One region of the Mesorhizobium sp. P3_A9 genome, then DNA from elsewhere that is predicted to be linked to it. Evidence: riboswitches for the same ligand, from Rfam matches in the RefSeq annotation. Region 1 holds a riboswitch; each other region holds the start of a gene.
What was found. Region 1 has a riboswitch for cobalamin ahead of bluB (5,6-dimethylbenzimidazole synthase). Riboswitches for the same ligand answer to the same signal wherever they lie in the genome.

Region 1 (2,195 bases):
GGCAGCACGCGCGACAGGAAGGCATCGCGAAACACCTCGCTGCCGGTCTGCGGCGCCAAAGGCGCGTTGACGATGTTGCCGGCGCCGGTCTCGCTCTTCGCGCCGGTGCCAGGATAAAGCGGCATCTGGTGCGTCGAGCAATAGAGCACCGACGGATCGTCCCAGAAAATATCCTGCGTGCCGTTACCGTGGTGGACGTCCCAATCGACGACGGCAACACGCTCGACGCCATGCTTCTTCTGCGCATAGCGCGCGGCGATCGCCGCCGTGTTGAAGAAGCAGAAGCCCATCGCCGTGTTCTTTTCGGCATGGTGGCCGGGCGGCCGCGCGGCAACGAAGACATTGTCGGCACGGCCGGTAAAGACATCGTCGACAGCGGCGTTGGCGGCACCGATCGCGGTGATCACTGCCTGCCAGCTTTTCGGGCTGGCGGTGGTGTCGGCATCGACGCGGGCAAGGCCCTCTTCGGGAATGGCGGCGCGGATGCGCGCGACGAAATCGGCGGGATGGGCGTAGAGGATCGTGGCCTCGTCGCCCTCCGGCGCCTTGACGCGGTCAAGTGCGGCGAAGGCCTCGTCATCGAGCACGCGCTCAATGGCGCGCAAGCGATCCGGCCGCTCGGGATGGCCGGGCGGCGTGATGTGCTCAAGAAAGATCGGGTGGGTGTAAAGACGGGTTGTCATGCCCCCTATCTAGTGCCCCGGCGCCACGATGGCCATGCGTTGCCGCTTGATGGCTGGGGAAAATCATGCCTGCGTCCATTGGCGTCGCTGCGGGGATTGGCGCTGCCGGCGCTTCGGCGTAAGGTCGCGGCCACTGCCTGGTGCCCGCGCAAGCGGGAGAATCGGGAACACGGTTGAATTCCGTGGCGTGCCCAACGCTGTGAGGGGGACCGCGCCGGTAAATGCCACTGTCGATGACGGGAAGGCACCGGACGCGGGTTGATCCCAAGCCAGAAGACCGGCCTGGCAGGCATCGTCATCCGCATGGTCAGGCGGAGGACATGGATTGCAATCGCAAGGGGACAAGCGATGCCGGAAACCATGACCGCTCCTATGGGCGACGGATTTGACCAGATGGCGCGCGACGCGGTCTACCGCGCCATGTTCACTCGGCGCGACGTGCGCAGCCATTTCCTGCCCACTGCACTCGACGACGAGGTGCTGGCGCGCTTGCTGCTTGCCGCCCATCACGCACCGTCTGTCGGCTTCATGCAGCCGTGGAATTTCATCGTCATTCGCGATGCCGCGCGACGGGCGGAGGTACGTGACCTGTTCCTGGCCGCCCGCGAGCAGGAATTGCCCGCGATCGAGGCCGAAAGACAGGCGCTCTACCGCAAACTCAAGCTGGAAGGCATCTGCGAAAGCGCGCTCAACATCTGCATCACTTGCGACCGCCAGCGCTCACTGGGCTCACCGCTGGGACGCTGGCACAATCCGGAGATGGATCTCTACAGCACGGTCTGTGCGGTGCAGAATTTCTGGCTGGCGGCGCGCGCCGAAGGCGTCGGCGTTGGTTGGGTCAGCATCATCGAGCCGCAAGCGCTGAAGAGCCTGCTGGCCATTCCCGAGCACGTGACGCCGATCGCCTATCTCTGCGTCGGTCGCGTTTCCGAGTTCGCGCCGAAACCGGACCTCGAGACGCATGGCTGGGGCAGGCGGCTGCCGCTGCCTGAACTGATCATGAGCGAGACGTTTTGCGGGCAAGGCGAGGCGCGGCTCAAGTCAGCGGTGGCGGACCTCAACACCGCTGTTATTGCGCCGGCGCAGCCCGCCGATCAGCGTGTCGCGCCGGCCGTGCCCCAGCGCGAGCCGCCAAAGGAGGCCAGTGCCTTGTCCTTGAGTTCCCTGAACTTCGACGACGCCTCGGCCAGCCGGGCGTCCCAGGCCGGATCGGGCACCTGGCCGGCGATGGTCTTGAAATAGACCTGCATCAGGCAAGCGATGGCGAAAGGTTCGATGAAAGCCGCCTTGAAGGCCCAGGCGAAGACGATGGCGAGCACGAAGGCCCAGCCGGCGAGCTGCCCTGGCATCATGAACAGAATGGCGGCGGCCGGAGCCAGCATCAGCAGAAAGATGACGAACGACACCCCCCACATGATGACCGCCAGCCAGACGGCGTTCTTGACCATGGTCTTGCCGTTCTGGGCATAGAGCACGACGCCTTGCCGCGCCGTCTCGAAGGGCGAGGACGAA
Region 2 (2,195 bases), on a different contig from region 1:
ACCTGCAGCCTGTCGTTCCAGGGCGCCATCTGGTCGAGATGGCGATAAAGGCCAAGATCCGTCATCGCGTTCATCCCTCAACCTCTCAAGCGACACTGCGCAGCGCCGGCCGGCCGCCATCGGCAAGGCGCGGACCGATGAAGCGGGCGTACCAGTCGACGAACTGGATCACGCCGCCCTCATGCAGCTCCGAATAGGGGCCGGGTTCATAGGCTGGCGACAGGATGCCGAAGGCGTTTTCCTCGACGATGCGGCGGTCCTGGTCGTTGGTCTCGGTCCAGACATGGGTGAGTTCGGCGAGATCGTAATCGACGCCCTCGACCGCATCCTTGTGGACCAGCCATTTGGTCGTCACCGCGGTTTCCGTGGCGCTGATCGGCAGCACGCGGAAGGTGACCGCATGGTCGATCAGGATATGATTCCAGGTCGTCGGGTAGTGATAGTGCATCAACGTGCCGATACGGTCGGCCGAGACGCTGTCGGACAGGTTCTTCTTCACCGCCCGCTTGCCGTTCATCGTGTAGCTGACTGCGTCACGCAGCAGCGGCGCGCGGGTGGCGCGGTACTGCCCGGCCGGGTCGATGCGGAACTTGCTCGGCAGGCCGGCTGCCTCGCATTTGGCCCAATGCGCCAGCATCTCCGGGTCGCTGTCGGCGCCTTGCACGCCGGTCACCGTCGGGGCTTCCGGGAAGGTCTTGCACAGCTCCGGGTGATTGCCGGCGCAATGGTAGCACTCGCGGTTGTTTTCCCAGACGAGCTTCCAGTTGCCCTTCTCGACGATCGTGCTCTCGAAGGCGATCTTTGCTTCGCCCAGGCGGTGCGGCTTGAGGTAGGGCTCGATCATCGCCCGCATCGGTGCGAAGTCGGCGGGCTCCTTGGCCAGGCAGATGAAGATGTAGCCGGCCACGCTCTCGCAGGCGACCGGCTTCAGGCCGAACTGGCTCTTGTCGAAGCCGTCGGCCATCTGGCGGGCAAACAGCAGCCTTCCGTCCAGCTCGTAGGTCCACTGGTGATAAGGGCAGACCAGCTTGGCGGCCATGCCCTTGTCGGTGTTGCAGACGCGGCTGCCGCGATGGCGGCAGGAATTGTGGAAGGCGTTGATCTCGCCCTGCTGATCGCGCACCAGCACGACCGGATAGTCGCCGATCTGTACGGTGATGAAGCTGCCGGGCTTCGGCAGTTCGCAATCATGGCCGATGAACAGCCAGTCGCGATACCAGATCAGCTCCATGTCCAGTTTGAAGAAATCGGGATCCGTGTAGAAGGGCTGCTCGAGCGAGAATCCGTCCCTGCGGCTGTTCAAGAGCCTCAGCATGTCGTTGCGCGTATCCATGTCCTGTCCTCTTCGTTCAAGGACTGAACTGGTGGTGATTGAGGAAGGATCGGGCGCAGGCCGGCGAAAGCCGGGCATGCACCATCCGCCTCTTGACCGCCCACCGCGATCAGTCGAGTCTAGAAATCTCGGGCTGGTTTCCGGGCTCTGGAGTTGTCCTTGCGGACCATCGCGACACCTTCCCAGGCTTTCGCCCAGTGGTCTCCCGTTGCGACTTGAACTCCACCACCGTTGCGGGGGCAGCGCCGGATTCTGACCGGCTTCCCAATTCTCCGCTCCATCGTCACGAAGCGGCACCTGAGATGTCATGATCTAATCACGACAGCGCTTGCGACATCGGCATGAAAGCGACATCGCATCCATGTGGCGCGACACGCATGCGCAATGATCGGTCAAGGACCGTGGTCACGGAAATCATCGTGGTGCCGGCTGTGCCGGCTATCAAAATCGACCCGAAACGGGGGCAAAAAGGGTTAACGGTTTCGAAAAGTGACTATTAGCACATTCTAAAATCGAACCGAACGGTTCGTTTCTGTTGACGGTGCGTGCAGGACGGTGTGAACGCTGAGCCTCCGATACAGTTGGTGATCGCAGTGCTGGTTTCAACTAACTTTTTGATATCAATAGGAAAAATGTTCGATCAAGAGGGCCTTGGTACAATTTCAAGTGGTGGATACTTGGTCCACACGGAACAACTTCGTGATTGGAAACGGCCAGCTGGCTTTCCCACATCGGGGCTGTCCGAACGACGCGATTTTAATCCCAAGACACGCCGCTAGACGGACGGAAAAAAATACTGGAGTACCCAAAATGAAAAAGATTGTTCTCACTGCCGCCGCCCTTCTGGCCATTTCCGGCAGCG
Region 3 (2,195 bases), on a different contig from region 1:
AATGGGGCCGCGAGCACGCCGCCTATATAGAAGAGATCTACCGCGCGGTCGCCGAGCGCGGCCCGATCGCTGCTTCAGCACTCGAAGGTCAGAAGGGCTCGGGCGGCTGGTGGGGCTGGAGCCATGCCAAGCACGCCTTCGAATGGCTGTTCTGGGCCGGGCGCATTACGACGGCGCACCGCCGTGGCTTCGAACGCTTCTACGACCTGCCGGAGCGCGTGCTGCCGCAGGCGATCCTCGATCTGCCGGTGCCGGCCGCCGAGGACGCGCATCGCGAATTGCTGCGCATTTCCGCCCGCGCCCACGGCATCGCGACATCAAGCGACCTGCGCGACTATTTCCGGCTGTCGCCAGCCGACATGAAGGGGCGGCTGGAGGAACTGGTCGAGACCGGCGAGTTGGTGCCGGTGCGTGTCGAAGGCTGGGACAAGCCGGCTTACCTTCACAGGGACGCCCGTTTGCCCCGAAAAATCGAGGCCCGCGCCTTGCTGGCGCCGTTCGATCCTGTTGTCTTCGAGCGGTCGCGCTCGGAGCGGCTGTTCGATTTCCACTACCGCATCGAGATCTACACACCGGCCGAAAAGCGGCAATACGGCTACTACGTCCTGCCCTTCCTGCTCGGCGACCGGATCGTGGCACGCGTCGACCTCAAGGCAGACCGGCCGGCCAGCGTCCTGCGCGTCCATGCCGCCTACTCCGAGCCCGGCGCACCGCCTGAAACAGCGGCAGAACTCTTCGAGGAACTGAAGCAGATGCAGGGCTGGCTCGGGCTCGAGCGCATGGAAGTGACGCCGGCCGGCGATTTGGGGCCGGCGCTGGCCGACATGGCGGTGTCGTAAGCTCGCGTTGACACCGCTACCCGCAAAAGCCTAAATCCGGTTCAGACGGTCCCTTGCCCGCAACGGCAAGGGCTAAGAGGGAATGCGGTGCGGGATTTCGATCTCAAATCCGCGGCTGTCCCCGCAACTGTAAGCGAAGAGCCAAGGCCGAAAGCCACTGGGAGGTTCCCGGGAAGGCGGCTACCGAAGGCGATGACTCGCGAGCCAGGAGACCTGCCGTCTGCGACAGAAGAATCCGATCGCCCGGCGGGTTTCCGGGCAAGGAGCCCGGTTTTTGGACCAGAACAGCAGTTTTTCGGCTGGCACAGCGGATATTCCGTCCGCCAACAGTGATGCTTTGGCCGGCGTCACCATCATTGTCTGCGCCTCCTGCCGCGATGAGACCGGCTCGGATGCCCATCCGCGTGCCGGCGAACTTTTGGCTGAGGACACGCGCCGTGCAGCGTCTGACGACCATATCCGCGTGCGCACGGTCGAATGCCTCGGCAATTGCAAGCGTCGGCTCAGCGCCGCCATCCTGCGCGACGGCTGCTGGAGCTATGTGTTTGGCGACCTGACCCTGACCAGTGGCGCCGACCTCGTCACCGGCGCAAAGCTCTTCGCCACGTCAACGGACGGCCTCATCCCATGGCGCGGCCGGCCCGATTCGCTCAAGCGCGGCCTCGTGGCCCGCATTCCACCCCTCGACATGCTGAAGGACTAACCATGACCGCTTCCGTCTCCCGTGTTCCCTGCACTGTCGTCACCGGCTTCCTTGGCGCCGGCAAGACGACGCTGGTCCGCCATCTCCTGGAAAACGCCGGCGGCAAGCGCATCGCCATCATCGTCAACGAGTTCGGCGATATCGGTATCGACGGCGAGATTTTGAAAGGCTGCGGCATCGACACGTGCCCGGAAGAAAACATCGTCGAACTGGCCAATGGCTGCATCTGCTGCACCGTCGCCGACGATTTCGTGCCGGCGCTCGACAAGATCCTGTCGCTGACGCCGAAGGTCGACCATATCCTGATCGAGACCTCGGGCCTCGCTCTGCCCAAGCCGCTGGTCCAGGCTTTCCAGTGGCCGACGGTGAAGAGCCGTGTGACCGTCGACGGCGTCATTGCGGTTGTCGATGGCCCGGCGCTTGCCGAAGGCCGCGTCGCCAACGACATGGACGCCTTGCAGGCGCAGCGCGCCGGGGATGACAGCCTCGACCATGACGACCCGGTCGAGGAGGTGTTCGAGGACCAGATCGCCTGCGCCGACCTGATCATCCTGTCGAAGAGCGACCTGATGGACGCCGCCGGCTCGGCCCGCGCCAATGCCATCATTGGCGAACACTCCGCCCGAGCCGTGAAGATCGTGCCGACGTCGTAT
Region 4 (2,195 bases), on a different contig from region 1:
GATCAGCTGTTGGGTCAGCGCTTCGCGCGGGGCGGCCAGCGCATGCAGCCGGGCTTCGTGCATCACCGCGACCCTGGTGGCGAAGGGCGCCACCAGGGCCAGATCATGCAGCACGGCGATAACCGTCATGCCGAAGCCGGCCACGAGTTCGAGAAGCTCACCGCGGGCGCGCGGATCGAGATGGTTGGTCGGCTCGTCGAGGAACAGCACTTTCGGTTGCTGTGCGATGGCGCGCGCCAGTTGGGCGCGTTGGCGTTCCCCACCCGACAGCGAGCCGATGCTGCGGCCAAGCAGCGGCAACAGCCCGGTCCGGCGCAGCGCATCGACGACAATGTCGCGTTCCTCGCTCCTGCGCCTCAGGCCGGCATGCGGGACGCGGCCAAGCTCGACATAGTCGATCACCGCTAGTCGCGGATCAGGCTGGTCGGTCTGGCCGACGACGGCTATGTGCAACGCCCGTTCGGCGGTCGAGATCCTGTCCAGGCGGCGCCCGCTGAGCTTCACCTCTCCGGAGCTAGGCTTGAGCATGCCCGACAGCATGCGCAGCAGTGTGGTCTTGCCGGCGCCATTGGGGCCGATGATAGCGAGGCGATCGCCTAATGCCACCGACAGGCTGACCGCATGGACCAGATCCCGCCCGTTGGCCGTCGCGCCGAGGTCGCGCGCTTCGAGAAGCGGCATTGTCATCGGCTGTCCCCCGCAGGCTTGCCCGATCCCGGGATGCGGGCCAGCGTCTTGCCGGCCAGTCGGGGCGGGCGTTGTCCGGAATTGCACCAGCCGTCGGCTAGCGAGGCGTAAAGCCTGGCAAATCGCACGAGATCGCCGGCGTCGGCCTCCGCGTCTATGGAGCCGAAGAGATAGGCGGCCTTGCCCGGCGCCTGGAAGGCCACCGTCAGCGGCCGCGCGCAGCCCGCCATGCACTCGACGCCTTCGATCGTGAAGCCATGCGCAACCACGGGCTCGTGGTGGGCTGAGAGCCGGGACCGCAAATCCGCGCAAAGGCTTTCGCCCGACCTGATCCCTGTCGGGACGTCACGGCAAAGCGTGCACACGATGATGCGATGGATGGCGCCGTCCAACTTTCCGTCACTTTCCAAAACTGGCGACGGAAGGATGTTGGCGAGCCGGCCGACAAGACCGACGTCCACGTTTCCTCCCGGCACACCCCGTCCGGTCAACTCAGTGATGGCAGGTCTCCTGGCTCGCGGGTCTCGGCTCAATCCTGCCTTCCCAGCCTTGCCGGCCAGTGGCATATCGGATCTTGCTCACCGCTTACAGTTGCGGGGGCAGCCACGGTCTCGACCTTTGAGGGTCTCACCGTGTTCCCTTTTCACCCCTTGCCTTTCGGCGCGGGGACCATCACGGGGCCACCGTAGATTTGCCCCGAGCGCATCGCAACGATTCTTTTCGACTGAACCTGTCACCATCGCGGCACCGGCAGCTTGTCAGCTAGAGGCGTGCGATATCTCCATCTGTAATGTAATAACAGAACGATTTAGGTGGTTTTCTTTGTCGATGTCAATCCCTTGCCACAACCCTTCGAACTATCGCTGAAGGTTGCGGACGCAGACAGGGCGGAGTTCGCGTGAACCCCGCCCCGGATCGGATAGTCTGCAGGCAGACGCGCTTACTTGCCTGACAGCTGCTTGGCGTTCTCGGGCGTGATCGCCGTCGTCTCGACAGTGACCGTCGTATCCACCGAAGTGGCGCAATCGAGTAGGATCTTCTTCGACATCTCGATCGCTTCCTTCGCACCCGTCGGGTAGGTGAAGGTCGCCGCCCAGTCACCCTTGGCGACGGCCTCGATGCCACCGGCCGGGCCTGGCAAGCCATCAGTACCGATGATCTTGACGTCCTTGCCAGCGCCCTTGGCGGCAAGCAGCGCGCCGGCCGCCATCATGTCGTTCGAGGCGTAGAGCACCTTGATGTCGGGATGCGCCTGCAACATGGCCGAGAAAGCGGTCTGGGCTTTATCCGGCACCCAGTCGGCAGCCTGCTCGGCAACGACCTGGATCTTGGCATTCTCCTTGACGCCGTCCTTGAAGCCATTCAGCCGCTCTACGGCCGGCGTCGAACTCGGGAGACCTTCCAGCACGGCCGCTTCGCCACCTTCCGGCAGCAAGGTCTTGGCGGTGTATTTGCCCGCTTCGAGCGCGATCTTGTAATTGTCGCCGCCGATGAAGGCGGTGTAGTCC

Region 2: another riboswitch for cobalamin. It lies ahead of AC1DX0_RS20715 (aromatic ring-hydroxylating oxygenase subunit alpha); the one in region 1 lies ahead of bluB (5,6-dimethylbenzimidazole synthase).
Region 3: another riboswitch for cobalamin. It lies ahead of AC1DX0_RS17415 (DUF1636 family protein); the one in region 1 lies ahead of bluB (5,6-dimethylbenzimidazole synthase).
Region 4: another riboswitch for cobalamin. It lies ahead of AC1DX0_RS11125 (DUF1636 family protein); the one in region 1 lies ahead of bluB (5,6-dimethylbenzimidazole synthase).

What each region holds. Positions count from the first base shown of each region.
Region 1 covers NZ_JBFUGJ010000214.1:1,365-3,559, reverse strand. The annotation lists gene AC1DX0_RS23900 (histone deacetylase family protein) at 1-683, opposite strand, end outside; cobalamin riboswitch at 805-983, shown strand; partial or broken gene bluB (5,6-dimethylbenzimidazole synthase) at 987-1,661, shown strand; gene AC1DX0_RS23890 (hypothetical protein) at 1,778-2,195, opposite strand, start outside.
Region 2 covers NZ_JBFUGJ010000161.1:9,210-11,404, reverse strand. The annotation lists gene AC1DX0_RS20720 (FAD-binding oxidoreductase) at 1-65, opposite strand, end outside; gene AC1DX0_RS20715 (aromatic ring-hydroxylating oxygenase subunit alpha) at 86-1,333, opposite strand; cobalamin riboswitch at 1,448-1,649, opposite strand; gene AC1DX0_RS20710 (DUF680 domain-containing protein) at 2,144-2,195, shown strand, end outside.
Region 3 covers NZ_JBFUGJ010000116.1:12,587-14,781, forward strand. The annotation lists gene AC1DX0_RS17410 (winged helix-turn-helix domain-containing protein) at 1-839, shown strand, start outside; cobalamin riboswitch at 869-1,074, shown strand; gene AC1DX0_RS17415 (DUF1636 family protein) at 1,114-1,542, shown strand; gene cobW (cobalamin biosynthesis protein CobW) at 1,545-2,195, shown strand, end outside.
Region 4 covers NZ_JBFUGJ010000054.1:18,757-20,951, forward strand. The annotation lists gene AC1DX0_RS11120 (ABC transporter ATP-binding protein) at 1-687, opposite strand, end outside; gene AC1DX0_RS11125 (DUF1636 family protein) at 684-1,079, opposite strand; cobalamin riboswitch at 1,171-1,376, opposite strand; gene AC1DX0_RS11130 (substrate-binding domain-containing protein) at 1,628-2,195, opposite strand, start outside.